DNA from 3 places in the Sphingobium fuliginis genome. Region 2 is predicted to be linked to each of the others. Evidence: predicted binding sites of a transcription regulator. Region 2 holds the regulator's gene; each other region holds the start of a gene.
What was found. The regulator LexA, encoded in region 2, represses DNA repair genes until DNA is damaged. The targets are predictions, from matches to a motif close to GTTCCNCNCTTGTTCT.
Positions count from the first base shown of each region.

Region 1: a site for LexA is predicted at 1,228-1,243, ahead of H5V43_RS21505 (error-prone DNA polymerase). Genes of this name have one in related genera too.
Region 3: a site for LexA is predicted at 842-857, ahead of H5V43_RS21485 (ImuA family protein). Genes of this name have one in related genera too.

Region 1 is NZ_CP060037.1:21,056-23,315, forward strand. Features, by position in the region: gene H5V43_RS21490 (Y-family DNA polymerase) at 1-430, shown strand, start outside; gene H5V43_RS21495 (DUF6771 family protein) at 494-655, shown strand; gene H5V43_RS21500 (hypothetical protein) at 681-1,022, shown strand; gene H5V43_RS21505 (error-prone DNA polymerase) at 1,280-2,260, shown strand, end outside.
Region 2 is NZ_CP060035.1:487,474-489,733, reverse strand. Features, by position in the region: gene H5V43_RS02325 (molybdopterin molybdotransferase MoeA) at 1-653, shown strand, start outside; gene H5V43_RS02320 (hypothetical protein) at 738-896, opposite strand; gene lexA (transcriptional repressor LexA) at 1,050-1,736, shown strand; gene H5V43_RS02310 (ComEC/Rec2 family competence protein) at 1,727-2,260, opposite strand, start outside.
Region 3 is NZ_CP060037.1:18,402-20,661, forward strand. Features, by position in the region: gene H5V43_RS21465 (recombinase family protein) at 1-63, shown strand, start outside; gene H5V43_RS21470 (hypothetical protein) at 76-426, opposite strand; gene H5V43_RS21475 (hypothetical protein) at 413-604, opposite strand; gene H5V43_RS21480 (hypothetical protein) at 598-759, opposite strand; gene H5V43_RS21485 (ImuA family protein) at 888-1,649, shown strand; gene H5V43_RS21490 (Y-family DNA polymerase) at 1,564-2,260, shown strand, end outside.

The DNA.
Region 1 (2,260 bases), on a different replicon from region 2:
CATATTGGGCAACAGGGTAGGGGAGGAGCGGCTCTATCGCTATGCCGCGCGGGAGAGCGATATCCCCGAACGGTCGGTGACCAGGATCGCGCCCATGGCCGATCCGACGCTGCTCCGCTGGCCCGAGCGCTGGCCGCGCCCGGCGCGGCTGTTCGCGCGGCCTGAACCGATCGACACCATGGCGCTGCTTCCCGATCATCCTCCGGTCCATTTTATCTGGCGCGGCATCCGGCGGCGGGTGAAGCGGGCCGATGGCCCGGAACGCATCTATGGCGAATGGCATATGAGCGAAGCGGAGTGGCTCAGCGTCCGGGATTATTTCCTTCTCGAGGATGAAACAGGCGCGCGCTACTGGGTGTTCCGACAGGGTGACGGCATGGACAGCGCGACCGGCGGACAGGGCTGGTTCCTGCATGGGCTTTTTGGCTGAACACCAATGCCCTGTTGCCCTGCCAATGTGGGTTGATCATAGGCCTTTGAAATGGACGAAAAAGTGAAGGACCAGATTCTGCGCGCCACGGAGCGCGCGCCGCAATGGTTGCGCAATGACCTTGCCTCCAAGGATGCGGGCGTGCGCGCGCAAGCGGAGGAGATCCTTGCGACGACGATCGCTAACGCGCTGGCCAATGGAACCGGCGCGCCCGCGGAGGATTAGGGGCGCAGATTCGTTGGAGCCTGGGATGATGCGTGCCGTGGAGATTGCCGTGCCTGCGCTTCCTCTCCTCGCTATCCTTATGCTGATGGGATCTTCGGCGGCTCAAGCTGTCGATCATCACAAAGCTCTACGTGTCGTGTGCGCGCAGGGCCGCAGCTTTGGGCTTAGGATCGAAGGTCGGCAGGCGCATGTGCAACTGGCCGACAGCGAGCTGGTGCTCGTCCGCAAGCCTTCGTCGCTGGGTCAGCATTTTCGCAACGGGGACGCGACGCTGATCCTCGACGATGACTATGTCGCCTTTGTCCAGCGCGGTGACTGGGGCTGGCAGGATTGCCATATCGACCAGCCTTCCGGTTCAGATCGGTGACGAATCCATCTTGAATTGCTACGGAAAAGGCATAGCTTCAGCTTGTCGCCCCACTCTTGGAGCGACATCTCCCCTCAACCTCGGCCCCGCCGTTGAGTTAGGCTCCGGCGGGGATCCTTTTATCCTGGACCGATGGTGCCGACAGCGGCAGCATCGCGCTCAAATTGGCGGAGTGACCGCCGTGCCCGTTGACTCTCTGCCCATTGGAACAAATAGCGAACATATGCGCTATGATGTGAGAATCGGCAGGTGCCGCCATGCGATATGCTGAACTCCAATGCGCCTCGCATTTCTCCTTCCTGCGCGGGGCATCGAGCTGCGAGGAGCTGTTCACCCAGGCGGAAGCCTGTGGCCTCGACGCCCTCGCCATTACCGATCGTAACAGCCTGGCCGGAATCGTGCGCGCTCATGAGGCAGCAAAGGTCACCGGCGTCCGGTTGATCGTCGGTTGCCGGCTCGATCTTGCCGAAGGTCAGTCGCTGCTGGTCTATCCCATCGACCGATCCGGCTATGCCCATCTCTGCCGGTTGCTCAGCCGCGGCAAAAAGCGGGGCGGGAAGGGCAAGTGCATCATCGGCTGGGACGATGTCGCGGATTTTGCCGAAGGGCTGCTCGCCATATTGCTGCCCGGCGAGGTGGAGGAGGCGCAAGCCGTGATTTCGCGCTTCGCCAGGATCTTTGCCGGACGAGGCTATCTGGCGCTGACGCTGCGCCGGCGGCCGGGCGATCAACTGCGGCTGCACAATCTCTCCAACCTGGCCGCACGGCATGCGGTGCCGACGGTGATCACCGGCGATGTTCTCTATCATCATCCGCACCGCCGGGTGCTCCAGGAGGTGATGACCTGCACCCGTCATCGCTGCACGATCGATGAACTCGGCGCCCGCCGCGAACTGTATGCCGACCGCTATTTGATGCCGGCTGCGGAAATGCACCGTCTCTACGGTCGCTATCCCCAGGCGCTGGCGCGGACGCTCGAAATTGCCGACCGCTGCCGCTTCTCGCTCGACGAGCTCAAATATCAATATCCGGAAGAAGCCAGCATAACGGGCCTGACGCCGCAGGCGGCGCTGGAGCAGATGAGCTGGGAGGCGGCCAAGGTCCGCTATCCCGAGGGCGTGCCTGACAAGGTCGCGCGCCTGCTGCGCCACGAACTGGGGCTGATCGCAGAGCTTGGCTATGCGCCCTATTTTCTGACGGTGAACTCCATCGTCCGCTTCGCACGCAGCCGGGACATT
Region 2 (2,260 bases):
TCTCGACAGGCAACGAACTCGTGCCCCCCGGTGCGCCGACGCAGCCCGGCCAGCTTCCCTCCTCCAACGCGCCCATGCTGGCCGCCCTGCTCGCCGGCCTTTCCTGCGATGTCATCGATATGGGGATCGTGCCGGACGATCTCCCCGGCATGATCCAGGCCTTTGCCCACGCCAGCCAGGCGGACATCATCGTTTCGACCGGCGGCGCATCGGTGGGCGATCACGACATCGTCCGCCCGGCTTTCGTCCAGGCCGGGGGCTCGCTCGATTTCTGGAAAATCCGCATGCGTCCGGGCAAGCCGTTGATGGCGGGGACATTGGGTTCCGTCGTCTTCCTGGGCCTGCCGGGCAATCCGGTATCAGCCTTCGTGACGGCGACGCTGTTCCTGTTGCCGCTGGTCCGCAACATGATGGGCGCGGCATCGCCCCTGCCCCGCACCGCGCCGGCGACGCTCGCCGCGCCGCTGCCCGCCACGGGGGAACGCGACGATTACCTTCGCGCCTTCCGCACGGAAGCGGGCATCGTTTCCGTGACATCGCAGGACAGCGCCGCCACCGCGGCCATGGCGATGGCCGACTGCCTCATCCTGCGACCTGCCGGCTCTGCTCCGGCCGCCGCCGGCGATCCCGTCACGGTTCTTCCCCTCGCATAAGGAAAGGGGCCGCCGCGCGACCCCTTCCAATGCAGTCCTGACGGATGGCGGCGATGTCAGCCATGCTGGACCGCCGCCGTTCCTTCAGCGCTGCTGCTTGCCGGGCGACTTGTCCTGACGGCGTTCATCGCCCATCTGGCCCTGCCGGTCTTCCTGCTGCTGCTGGCGTCCACCCTGGCTGGAGCGGTCGCCGCCCTGCTGGTCGCGACGTTGACCGCCGCCCTGGTTGTTCTGGTTGGCCATCTTTCTCTCCTATTCACCTTCTTCGTGGAAGGCAGGCGTTAAACGGCCTGCGGCCTTCCGCGTTCCAGCAAAAGCGCCCAACGGTTAGGCGCTTGACTTGCCCCGTTCCGTTTCCTATGCGTTCTCCATCCGTTCCAAGGAGGGCAAGGCGAGATGTTGACACCCAAGCAACAGGAATTGCTGAGCTTCATTCAGACCCGGCTGGAGGAGGGAGGCGTATCCCCCTCTTTCGAGGAGATGAAGGAAGCGCTGGACCTGCGGTCCAAATCCGGCATCCACCGCCTGATCAATGCGTTGGAGGAACGCGGCTTCATCCGCCGCCTGCCCAATCGCGCCCGCGCACTGGAAGTGCTCAAACTGCCCGATGCCATGCATCGCGCTCCCAAGGTCGTCGTGCCTGCCAAGCCGCCGCTGACGCCCGGTCCAGCGGCCAGCAGGCCCCCGGTCGCCGCCAACGACATATTGGAGATTCCGCTGCACGGCCGGATCGCGGCGGGCGTGCCGATCGAGGCGCTGGAGGGGCAGAACATGCTTTCCGTTCCCGCCGCGCTGCTGGGCACCGGGGATCATTATGCGCTGGAAGTGGCGGGGGATTCAATGGTCGAAGCGGGCATTCTGGACGGCGATTTCGCGCTTATCCAGCGCACCGACGTCGCGCGCGAGGGGCAGATCGTGGTCGCCCTGATCGACGAAAATGAAGCGACGCTGAAATATTTCCGGCGTGAGGGTCCGAAGGTCCGGCTCGATCCCGCCAACAGCGCCTATGAACCGCAGATCTACGACCCTCGGCAGGTCCGCATCCAGGGCAAGCTGGCAGGGTTGCTGCGCCGCTATAACTGATGCTTCCTGTATTCGCGCGGCCGGCTGGAAGGCCGCGCGACCCAGGGGTGCTCATCATGCCACGCCTTCGCGCTGCGCATGGTGCCATGGTCCAGATCGATGGTCAGGCCACCCGTCCTGGCGAGGAAGCGTCGATCCACCTTCAGCCAGCGTGGGCGACAGGCGCCCTGCAGGCGGCGGTCGCTGACGACGATGTCTGAATAGGCGCAATCCCGCGCCAGTATCGCATTATCGATCCTCACGCTGCTTCGCGTCAGCAACAGGTTCCAGTTCCGGCCCCCTCCCTTCAGGCGAACGGCGCATAGATCGGGAGAACAGCGAGCCTGGGGCAGCGCCGTCAATGCCTGCAAGGTACCGTCATAACCCGCGCTTTCCGCCATGACGTCGCGCGCATAGCCGCCGGCGCGAGCCCGCAGCATCGCCATGCCGCCATCGGCAGTGCGCACCGCGACATGCCGGCCGTCCCCGCTTATCAATATGGCGGGCATCGGGCTGGTCAGCACCATCATGACGCCGGTGGTCAC
Region 3 (2,260 bases), on a different replicon from region 2:
AAAGCCCTCGAAGCCACGGAGAAGAACACAAAGTCCCAGCGTTCCCGGTCCGTTCGCTCTTAGCGTGCAGATAAGTCACTTTCGTGCAGTCACCCCTCTGTGTCGGCTCACGGCCTTTTTCCATTCCCGTTCATCGGGAGGGGGAAATTTGATCCGCAGCGGTTGCCGGGTGGTTTCGATCGAGACTGGGCGGACCTTGCGACCATAGCGTTTCGAACAGCTGGTGCAGTAGAAGCATCGGACTGCGTCGCGAAAATCATCGGTCCAACCTTTGCGGTGGAATTTCCACCACAGGCCATGGGGTTCGAACAGGCCCACCCGCCGGCAGCGGCATTCGACCTTGACCGTATAGCCCCAATGGGCGGCCTCGAAGATGGAGGTCGTCTGCCGATCATGATCGTGGGTGATGCCATCACGGGTTTGCATGTCTCACGCGCTCGTCCCAGGCTAAAGCGCCCAGCATATAGGGGCCATCATCGCGCCGGCCTTCGCGGATCTCGCGCAGGAAAGCGCGATTGTCGAAGCCGCGCTTCTCCAGCGCTTGCGCCACCGCCTCGCGGATATGATCGATATGGTCCATGGTCCGGTCCTCTGGCTTCACCACGGAATCTCATCATCGTCGACGAGCGCCGGATCCTTGCGGGGATCGACGGGCGGTGTCGTCGATTCGGTGCCGGGGGTCTCAAACAAGTCCGCTTGTTCTGGCGCCTCAGCCGACTTGGCGCCAAGCCGTAGACTGAGCTTTCGACGTTGCTGCATCGCGATTCTCCTCGATGATTTCAGGCCAGTCTCGACTGCCTCGATGGGGTGCGACTCCGGCCCATTGACTCTTAGCGCCTTTGGAACAAAAAAGGAACAAACAACCGCCGAGTCATAGGAGGCCCTTCATGACGGAAAGAGGGGCACGTCCCCATGTCGCTGCGCTGCGCGCAAAAATCGCCGAGATCGAGGGTGGTGATCGCCGGGCGCGGTCGGTGTTGCCGTTCGGGATCGAGGTGATCGATTCGAAGCTGCCGGGCGGCGGCCTGGCGCTGGGCGCGCTGCACGAAGTGGCGGGCGGCGCGCAGGGAGCGACCGATGGCGCTGCGGCCGCCTTGTTCGCAGCCGGCATTGTCGGGCGGATCAGCGGCAGCATCCTCTGGTGCATGACCCAGGCCGATCTGTTCGCCCCGGCCATCGCCCAAGCCGGGCTCGATCCCGACCGGGTCATCTATGTGGAAGCCCGCGACGAGACCGCGCTGCTTTCCTGTTTCGAGGAGGGGCTGCGCCATGGTGGTCTGGGTGGCGTGGTGGCCGAGGTCGCGCGGCTGTCGATGACCGCCTCGCGGCGATTGCAACTGGCGGCGGAAAGCACCGGCACGATCGGTATCGCGGTGCGCCGCTGGCGGCGATCGGCCGAAGCCTCGGACCTTGGGCAGCCGACGGCTGCGGCGACGCGCTGGCGGGTGACGGCGGTTCCCTCTGAGTTGCTGCCGGTGCCGGGTGTCGGGCGGCATCGCTGGTTCGTCGAACTCATCCGCTGCCGCGCGGGCGAGAGCGCTGATTTTCTGGTGGAAGCATGTGATGCGACAGGTTGTCTCGCTCTTCCTGCCGACCTGGCCGACCGATCGGCTGCGTCGCAGGCTTGGGCGGAACGCGCCGCCTCCTGACGCGGCGCTCGTCCTGGTCGGCATGGAGGGTAATCGCCGCGTGCTCACCGCGGCGAATGCGGCCGCGCGCGCGATCGGGCTCCATGCGGGCATGGCCGCGACCCAGGCGCAGGCGCTGGTGCCCGATCTGCTCATCATGGACGCAGACCTGGAGGCGGATAGGCAGGCGCTGGAGCGACTCGCCATCTGGTCGCTCCGCCGCTACGCCCCGATCATCGCGCTCGATCCGCCCGATGGGCTGATGCTCGACATCACCGGCGCGGACCATGCTCATGGGGGAGCTATGGGAGTGTTGCGCGACATATTGAAGCGCCTGGCCGAAGTGGAAACGGCGGGACGCGCCGTCTGCGCGCCGGCCTATGGCGCTGCCCATGCATTGGCGCGTTATGGCGCTGACCCCTTTCGTGTGGTCGACCCGCTGGAACTGGCCGATGCCATTGGCGATCTTCCGCTTGCCGCGCTACGCCTCGACCGTGCCACGATAATGTCGCTCAGCAAGCTCGGCCTCGAAACCATTGCCGATCTGGAGGCCATGCCGCGCGCCTCGCTCGCGCTGCGGTTCGGGTCCAAGCCGGGCCAACGGCTCGACCAGGCCTATGGTCGGGCATCGG